2 regions of the Ralstonia sp. RRA genome follow, and region 1 is predicted to be linked to the other one. Evidence: predicted binding sites of a transcription regulator. Region 1 holds the regulator's gene; the other holds the start of a gene.

Region 1 (4,587 bases):
GATTCGATGGCCAAACCTGACGCCCCGCGCGAAGACGTGAGCCTGCAGCACTCGGCCATCAAGGCCGACATCAAGGCGGAAACCGATGCCATGACCCGCCGCATGGTCAGCGAGATCGACGTGCTCAAGAGCACGTTGACCGACGCCATGTCGAGCCTGGCCTCGCTGGGCGTGAAGCTGGGCGATCCGGTGCGCACGCGCCTGTTCCAGACCATGCTGAACGCCGGTTTCTCGGCGCAGCTCACGCGCTACGTGCTGGAGAACATGCCGCAGCACGACACGTATGAAGGTGCGCTGGACTTCGTGCAGCGCGCCATTGAAAAGAACCTGACCACCGTGTCGGACGAAAACAGCCTGCTCGACCAGGGCGGCGTGTTTGCGCTGATGGGTCCGACCGGCGTGGGCAAGACCACCACCACCGCCAAGCTGGCTGCGCGCTTCGTGCTGCGCCATGGCGCATCGCGCGTGGCACTGCTCTCGACCGACAGCTACCGGATCGGCGGCCACGAACAACTGCGCATCTACGGCAAGATCCTGGGCGTCTCGGTGCATGCCGTGAAAGACGCGCAAGACCTGAGCCTGGCGCTCAACGATCTGCGTGAAAAGCACGTTGTGCTGATCGACACCATTGGCATGAGCCAGCGTGATCGCGCCGTGTCCGAACAGATGGCGATGCTGCATGCCGTGGGCCCGTCGATCAAGCGCCTGCTGCTGCTGAACGCTGCAAGCAACGGCAAGACGCTTGACGAAGTGGTGAGCGCCTACCGCGATGCCAACCTGGCCGGCTGCATCCTGACCAAGATCGACGAGGCCGCCTCGGTGGGCCACGCCATGGACGTGATGATCCGCCGCCGCCTGCCGCTGCACTACGTGTCGTACGGCCAGCGTGTGCCGGAGGACATTGCAGTACCGAACAAGAAGCTGCTGATCCACCGCAGTTTCCGTGCAAGTGCCGAGCAATCGTCGTTCGCGCTGGATTCAGATGAATCGCTGCTGGTGGCGCAAGGCGCCGCACGCAGCCGCGAACCGGGCCTGGCCGCTTTCGATTTCGCATAAAAGAGAGGGGCGACCATGACGACCCCATTCGCCAAGGACCAGGCCGCCGGGCTGCGCCGCATGCTCGGCCAGGTGGCAAGCCGCCGCGTGCTGGTGATCGGTGCAGAGGAGCAGATTGACGACTTTGTCGACAACCTGCGCATTGCGTTGTCGGCCATGGGTCGCGACGCTGCCGTGGTGAGCGCGCAAACCATGCTGGCGGTGGCCGGCATGCTTGAGCAGCACGACGACAGCGCCGACGTCACCCTGGTGGCGGCGCATTTCGGCTCCCGTGCGCTGGGCACGGTGGCCGAAGCCTGCGACGACGTGCTGCTGGTCTTCTCCGATGGCCCGGAAGGGATCAAGAGCGCGTACACGCTGCTCAAGAAGACCGCGGGGCTGCAAGGTGGCGCGGGTATCCGCACGGTGGTCTGTGGTGCGCATTCGGTCGACTCCGCCGTGCGCGTGTTCGGCAACCTGGCCAACACGGTGGGGCAGTACTTGAACACCCGTATCGACTTTGCCGGTTATCTGCCGGAAGACCGGCACGTAGAACTGGCGCTCTCGCTCGGCAAGCCCGTGGCGAGCGCGTTTCCCGCATCGCCTTCGGCCATGGCCTTCCGCCAGCTTGCCGAAGAGATGCTGAGCTGGGCCAGCGCCGAGGCCCAAGCCGCTGACGACAATGAGCCGTCGCGGGTGATGGTATCGGCGCAGGAATCGACTCAGACAGCGGCACATGAGTCGGCACAAACAACGTCGATCCTGACGCCCCGCGCGACCGCGCGCGCGGCCGAGATGGTTTATTGAGGCGCACCATGAACGAAGCGCCAAAGGCAGGCATGGATATGTACACCGCAACCGGTCGCAAGACCAAGTCCGACGAGATGGCGACGTATGCACCGCTGGTGCGCCGCATTGCCAACCAGATGATGGTGAAGCTGCCGGCCAGCGTCGAACTCGACGATCTGATCCAGGCCGGCATGATGGGCTTGCTCGATGCGCTGTCGCGCTATGAAGAAACGCAGGGCGTGCAGTTTGAGTTCTACGCTGCCCAGCGTATTCGCGGCGCGATCCTGGACGAGCTGCGCGGCTCCGACTGGCTGCCGCGCGGCCTGCGCCGCAATGCCCGCACGATCGAGCAGGCGATCCAGAAGCTGCAGCAGCAGAAGGGCCGCGCGCCCACCGAAACGGAGATTGCTGCCGCGCTGAACATGTCGCTGGCCGACTACCAGAAGCAACTGGTCGACCTGCAAGGCAGCCAGCTGCTGTACTACGAAGATTTCGACCGCGAAGACGCCGACGCCTTCATCGAGAACCGCGCCGCCGAGAACGATTCCACGCCGCTGGACCAGTTGCTGGACCACGACCTGCGCGAGTCGGTGGTGGCCGCCATCGAAGGCCTGCCCGAGCGTGAGAAGCTGATGATGAGCCTCTACTACGAGCAGGACTTGAACCTGCGTGAGATCGGCGCCGTGATGGGCGTGTCGGAATCGCGCGTGTGCCAGATCCACAGCCAGGCCATCGCACGCATCCGTGCCCGTCTGCGTGACCGTGCATGGCTGCCGACGCCGACCTGATGCCGGCTTAGTCTCTAGCGTTACCTGCCAGATTTTTACTGCGCGGCCAGCGAGTCATCTCGCGGCCGCGCTTTTTCTTTGGGCAACGCGGTGACAAGGCGTTGGGCCGCTGCGTCCCATACGCGCGTCTCGCCATGCTTGAAGAGGGCGAAGCGTTCTGCGGGCACGTCGGCAACCTTCAATGCGTGGGCCAGATCGGCGATGGGCTGGTCCAGCGGTTCGTCCGTCAGCGCGAACGTGCCCCAGTGGATGCCCACCGCCTGGCGCGCGCCGATGTCCTGCATGACCTGCACCGCCTCGGTCGGGTCGATGTGCTGGGCCTTCATGAACCAGCGCGGCTCGTAGGCGCCCACGGCAATGGCGGCCACATCAAAGTGGCTGAAGCGCGTGCCAATGTCGCGCGTGTCCTGCGAATACCCTAGGTCGCCCGAGAACCAGAAGCGCAGGCGCGGATGCAGCAATGCCCAACTGCCCCATAGCGTCTGGTTGCGGTCGTACAGGCCGCGAGCGGACCAATGCTGCACGGCGCAGAAGTGCGCGGTGAAGGGGCCGAATTGCGCTTCGTCGTCCCAGTCGAAGGCGCGCACGTTGGGGTTGTCACCTGATAGGCGCGTGCCGCGCACGTTGCGCGCAAACCAGTGGTCGATGCCCAGCGGCACGAAAAACATGGGTGCTCCGCCCGGCTGGCGCATCAGCGCACGCACGCTGGCTTTGTCCAGATGGTCGTAGTGGTTGTGCGAGATCAGCACCAGGTCGATATGCGGCAACTGCGTGAGCGACAGGCCCGGCGGCTGGTGGCGGCGCGGGCCGGCAAACGGCAGCGGCGAGGCGCGCTTGGAGAACACCGGGTCTGTCAGCACGTTGAGCCCATCAATCTGCAGCAGCAGTGTCTCGTGGCCGATCCAGGTGAGTTGCGGCACGTCGGGCGGCTGGTGTACCCCGCTCAGGTTGGGGGCAATGCAGGAGAGGTCCAGCGTGGGCGGCTTGGGGAGCCCGGCCTTGCGGCGCTCACGTTGCCATTTCCAGAAATCGCCGCCGGGGCGCGGATGGGGGTAGCGGTTGCGGAAGCCGTCCGGCGTGTGGTGAGGCTTGGCCGGATCGTAGTGAGGGTTCTTCATGGCATCGCTGGGGATGGACGAGTCCCGCAGTTGAGGGAACCCGCTTGAATATCAAGGAATATCAAGTTGTGTTGTTTCTTGAACTTTGGGTAAGCCACTGCCTAGGCTGAATCCGCCTCGCTGAGGCGCGCTGCGCAGCACATTCCGCTACGGGGTCGCGGCAGTTAAACCTTCCTCAAGGACCACAATGGATTCATCTCATCACTTGGCTGGGCAAACCGACGTTACGGATGCGCACGATGCGCATAAAAAAAGGGGACCGCCAACAATTTGACAGGTTGTCAGGAACCAGCGGCGAGCGGACAGATTGTTCTGCTGCCCGACGCCCGGGTTGCCACGTTTTCCACAGAATCACTGCCTGCCTATCGTAGTGCGCCGCCCCGCTTCATGCTGGGCAACGGGGCGCGGCAGGTCAGCGGTAGCGCTGCTCGGCTGGCGCAACTGCCTTCGGGTGCCATCGTCGGCATCAACGATTACCAGCTGATTGGCGACACCGCCGAGCTGGCCGATCTCCATCACCACCGCGGTTACATGCACGGGCGCTGGACGCGCGGCACCGTGCGCATGGGCGCGCAAACCTTAGCGGTTGGCGGCGGCGCGGGGGACTACCACTACGCCGTGATCGATCAGGCCGACTTGACCTTGCGCCAGCAAACCATGCTCGGCTGCCGCGGCTTGTTCACGACACCCACCGTGGTTGGCGGGTGCGGGCCCGTAGGCAGCGTGAGCGGCACGCTGGACATGGTCTGGCAGGACGGCACCCTGCGACTGATCGGCCGCCTGGAAGTGCAAGCCAACGGGCAGTGCGCGACGCTGCTGATCCGGCACTACCACCCCGATATTGGCGCCACCTGCCA
Region 2 (4,587 bases), 760 kb from region 1:
GACCGTTCCAGGTGTAGTTGCCGGAACCGGCAGTCATCTGGCCCAGATCGACGGTACGTACGGCAACCCCGGCGGCGTTCTTGATGGTGACGACCACGTCGTCGGCGCCGGTGGGCACCGACACACCAAAGTTGGCCTTGCTGGACGTCAGCGTGAGGTTGGATGACGGCACCTGCACCGTCCGGCCGATCATCGACGAAGCCTGCGTAGCCGCGTTCTGCGTGAGCATGCTGGACATCGTGGTGTTCAACTGCTGGATCCCGTTGACGGTGTTGATCTGCGCCAACTGCGAGGTCATCTGCGAGTTGTCCATCGGGTTGAGCGGATCCTGGTTCTTCAGCTGCGCGACCAGCAGCTGCATGAACGTGTTCTGCAGATCGGTGCCGCTGGTGATGGCAAGCTGGTTGCCGGTGTTCGTGGTGCTGCCGGTGCTGCTGGTTGCGCTGACGGTCATGTTCGTATCTCGCTAGGACGGGGGCCGCTTACTGGCCCAGGGTCAGGGCCTTGGAGGCCATCGTCTTGGTGGTGTTGGCGACTTCCACGTTGGCCTGGTACGAGCGCGAGGCCGAGATCATGTTGACCATTTCTTCGACCGGATCCACGTTCGGCATGGTCACGTAACCATCGGCATCGGCCAGCGGGTTGCCCGGCTGGTGCATGCGCTTCATGGGGGTGACGGTGTCTTCCACCACGCGGTCGACCGACACGCCCGTGGCATAGGCATCGCCGTCGGTCTGCTGCGCGGGGGTGAATACCACCTGCTTGGCGCGGTAGGCGGTGCCGTTGGGCCCCGTCACGCTCTCGGCGTTGGCCAGGTTGGAGGCCACCACGTTCATGCGCTTGGACTGCGCGGTGAGCGCGCTGCCAGCCACATCCATCACCTTGAATAGCGACATGTTGGTTCCGCTGTCTGAATACTGTTTGCTGTTGCCGGATCGGTCCGGTGTTGTGTGGGCGCTCTCCGGGCCAGACTGCCTGGCCCGGGGCGCCGCATCACTCCCGCCCCTCTTTCGTCGCGCCCGGGACTGCAGCGCGATCGTCCTACCCTGTCTTGCTCTGTTCTGCTCGGTCCTGCTTTGTCGCGCTAGCTGTTCTGAATGGCCGCCAGCATCGACTTGATCTTCTGCGTCACGATGTTCAGATCGGCCTCGTAACGCACGGTGTTGTCGGCAAAGCGCATGCGCTCACCGTCCATGTCGACCGTGTTGCCGTCAATGGAAGGCTGCTGCGAGGTGCGGTACTGCACTTCGCCCTGCAGCGACTTGGCCTGCTGCGAGAGCGAGGCCTGCATCAGCGTCACATCACCGGCAGGCGCGCCGTCCGCCGTCAGGTGGCCGGACGCCGTGGCCGTCATCGGCAGCGTGTTGCCGCTTTGCTGACCGACCGCCTTTTGCAGCGCCGACTGGAAATCGAAGTCGCGCGCCTTGTAGTTGGGCGTGTCGGCATTGGCGATGTTCGAGGCCAGAATCTGGTGCCGCTGCGAACGCAAGTGCAGCGCCTGCTCCTGAAAACCGAACAACTGATCCAGCTTGTCGACCATGTCTGTCATTCCTCGCGCGTGGCGTCGTGTTGCTGCCTGAACCGGCAACCCCGCCGCCGCGTTTGTTTGGTATTCCGAATGCCGTGGGGTTGGAGAAGCAGGCATCGGCAGCCCCTTCAAAACCGCCGATGCCGTCTCCAGAACCGCTGTATTGCTGAGTTGCCGTCATGCAGCCTCAGTGGAGAGGGCCTTGTCTGCTGGTCCGGGGGCTGGCCGGGAAACCCGCCATCCGGGGCAGGTTGCGCAGCAAATGGAACGGCACCGCGCAACGCCAGGGACTTCACCACGTTGCAAAGTCTAGGGGCCACCTGGCAAGAGCATTCGTCCGAATAAGGGGGGGATTGGCCGACATTTCCGCATTTGGCCCTCCCGCGCGCGTGGCTACACTTCACCGGACTTTCGATGGAGGGCTTTATGTCCACGCGGTTTGTACGCAGCGCCCAATACCCGACCTTTGCCGTTGTCCGCCGCCGCGGCGCCACGGCAATGCCGTTGGCCGCACGCCGGCGCACGCTGCTGCTGGCCCTGGCGCTGGGCGTCCTGGCAAGCCTCGCCCATCCGATCCTGGCGCATGCGCAGGGCATGACGCGCGTCGGCTATGCGCCGGCAGCCGCCAACATGCCGATGCCCGCCCAAGCGGCACAATCTGCACAACCCGCGGCCACCACCATCCAGGGGCCGAACGCCATCCAGATGCAGATCCAGCAGCAACTGCAGTCGCAGCTGGACATCCTGGGCGGCACCAATGACGCCGGCGCCCCGCGTGCCTCGGTGGAAGTCGGCCCGATCGACCCGCGCGTGGCCAACCAGCCCTGTGACCAGATCGACCTGATGCTGCCGGCGGCCAACCGCCTGCGCGGCCGCATTCAAGTTGGAGTGCGCTGCAAATCACCACACGCCTGGGCGGCGTGGGTGCCGGCCACCATCCAGATCACCGGGACGTATTACGTGGCTTCGCACCAGCTCTCGCCGGGCAAGACGCTCGACATGAGTGATCTGGAAGCCCGCACAGGGGATCTCTCGATGCTGCCGCCGTCCGTCGTGCAGCAGCCCGCCGATGTGGTCGGGCGCGTATTGATGACCAGCGTGGCGGCCAACCAGCCACTGCGCGCCGAAAGCCTGCGCTTGGCCGTTGCCGTGCAAGCCGGCCAGACCGTCAAGCTCGTCGCCGAAGGCGGCGGCTTCCAGGTAACCAGCGACGGCCGGGCCATGAACCAGGCAGCCGTGGGCCAGGTGGCGCAGGTGCGCACGGCCAACGGCAACGTCGTTTCCGGCATTGCGCAGTCCGCCGGTGTGGTCGCGATCCAGTTCTGAGATCGATTTGAGATCAGTCGATCACACACACTGTGATGCGCAATCGATATCCCCCGCTAAAGTTTGGACGGGGGTTGGCCGATATGGGTGATAGGATGAACGCGCTCTTCGGAGACACCCGTGAAAATCAACCATATCGTCAACAACACGCCGGCCATTGCGCCGACCAAGGACGCTGCGTCCGGGTCGACGCGCGCGACCGGCTCGTCCTCGGTGGCCACGACGGCCACGGGCACGACGCGCCACAGCGACCAGGATTCAACCGTGCCTTCGCTGTCGGTCCATCAAGTTTCGCGCCAAGTGGGCAGCGGCGACTTCAACGCAGCACGCGTCGAGCAGATCCGCAGCGCCATTCAGAATGGCACGCTCAAGATGGACGCCGGCAAGATCGCCGATGCAGCACTGTCCGACGCGCAGTCGCTGCTCTCGGCACAAAGCAAGAAGGTCTGACGGGAGCCTCCCGTCGTCCGTCCCCCATTTCTCATGACGCCGCCGGCCCTTGGCTGATCGCGGCGGGGCGGTGTGCCGGCCGGCGGCTGCCCAAGCTCTCCAGCTAAAGGTCGCCAACATGGACAACACACTGCTGATCCGCACCCTTGCCGACGAGCAAGAACTGCTGCGTGCAGCCACTCTGACCCTGGAAGCCGAGGCGCAAGCGTTGCGCGACGGCGACATGGTCGAGCTCGAGCGCGTCACCCAAACCAAGCAGAAGCAGCTCACCGCCCTGGGCGAAGCCGACCGCGAGCGCCGCCTGTGGTGGGCGCAGCACGGCGGCGCCGATCCCTACGGGCTGGTCAAATACCTGCGCACGGATGAGACCGCCAGCCGCCTGTTCGACGAGAACCTGGCCCTGGCCCGCACCCTGCGCCAGCGCAATCTGGACAACGGCACCCTGATCGATCTGCGCCTGCGCGCCACGCAAAACGCGCTGTCGGTCCTGCACGCAGCCAACAACGGCGGCGGCACGCCCTACGGCCGCGACGGCAAGCAACCACTGTCGATGCCGCGCTTCTCGGTCGTCGCCCAATAAACCGCAGGGTCGTCAAAGACGGCCAACCGCCGGTTTACGTTTACGTCAATGGGTTTAAAGTGGGGCTAGCTGCCCCTGCCTGATCCTGCTATCTATAGAGGGTCTGGCACACCACCAATCGGGGTAAACAAAAAGGTTTACATCCCATTGATGGGTGCAACAAGCAAGCTGGGGATTTATTCTGCCGATTTTGGCGGGGTATATCCCCCGCGCCTGGCGACATAAACAAGAAAACCGGAAAGAAATCGCGCCTGAATGGCATGCCAAGGTTTCGGCCCGGCGGCACCGTACCTGGTGACTGCCGGTTGAACGGGGAAATATACCGAAACCGCGCGTCATTGCGTTTCTACCAGCCACGCCTGTATCAATTTGGATCTCGCCGATCCAAATGGGCGACGGCCGGCCATATTCCGGAAATGGGCAAACAACCATAACCAGACAGGCGGCGCAGTGAAATCGATCGTAGTTGAGGCACACCCCTTGGTGCGTGCCGGTGCGACCCACGTTTTGCAATCTTTGCCGGCCATTTCCGAAGTCGTCAGCGTCGACCCGGACGAGGCCCTCTTTGAAAACCTTGCGGCGCATGCGGACGCCGAGCTGGCCCTGATCGGCCTGCCCCTGCCGGGCATCGACGATCTGCCGGCGCTCTCTCGGTTGCTGCAGCAGCCGCACCCACGGCATGTCGCCGTGCTGGGTGAAAGCG

The links. The regulator FliA, encoded in region 1, starts transcription of late flagellar genes. The targets are predictions, from matches to a motif close to CTAAAGTTTNNNNNNNNNNNGCCGNTA.
Region 2: flgM (flagellar biosynthesis anti-sigma factor FlgM) is a predicted target of FliA. The motif match lies at 2,912-2,938, and genes of this name have one in related genera.

Annotation. Positions count from the first base shown of each region.
Region 1 covers NZ_CP146092.1:932,112-936,698, forward strand. Annotated here, with positions in the region: gene flhF (flagellar biosynthesis protein FlhF) at 1-1,056, shown strand, start outside; gene V6657_RS22310 (flagellar synthesis regulator FleN) at 1,072-1,842, shown strand; gene V6657_RS22315 (RNA polymerase sigma factor FliA) at 1,851-2,612, shown strand; gene V6657_RS22320 (MBL fold metallo-hydrolase) at 2,648-3,730, opposite strand; gene V6657_RS22325 (hypothetical protein) at 4,118-4,587, shown strand, end outside.
Region 2 covers NZ_CP146092.1:167,560-172,146, forward strand. Annotated here, with positions in the region: gene V6657_RS18790 (flagellar hook assembly protein FlgD) at 1-454, opposite strand, end outside; gene flgC (flagellar basal body rod protein FlgC) at 483-896, opposite strand; gene flgB (flagellar basal body rod protein FlgB) at 1,085-1,540, opposite strand; gene flgA (flagellar basal body P-ring formation chaperone FlgA) at 1,955-2,854, shown strand; gene flgM (flagellar biosynthesis anti-sigma factor FlgM) at 2,975-3,304, shown strand; gene V6657_RS18815 (flagellar protein FlgN) at 3,423-3,884, shown strand; gene V6657_RS18820 (response regulator transcription factor) at 4,335-4,587, shown strand, end outside.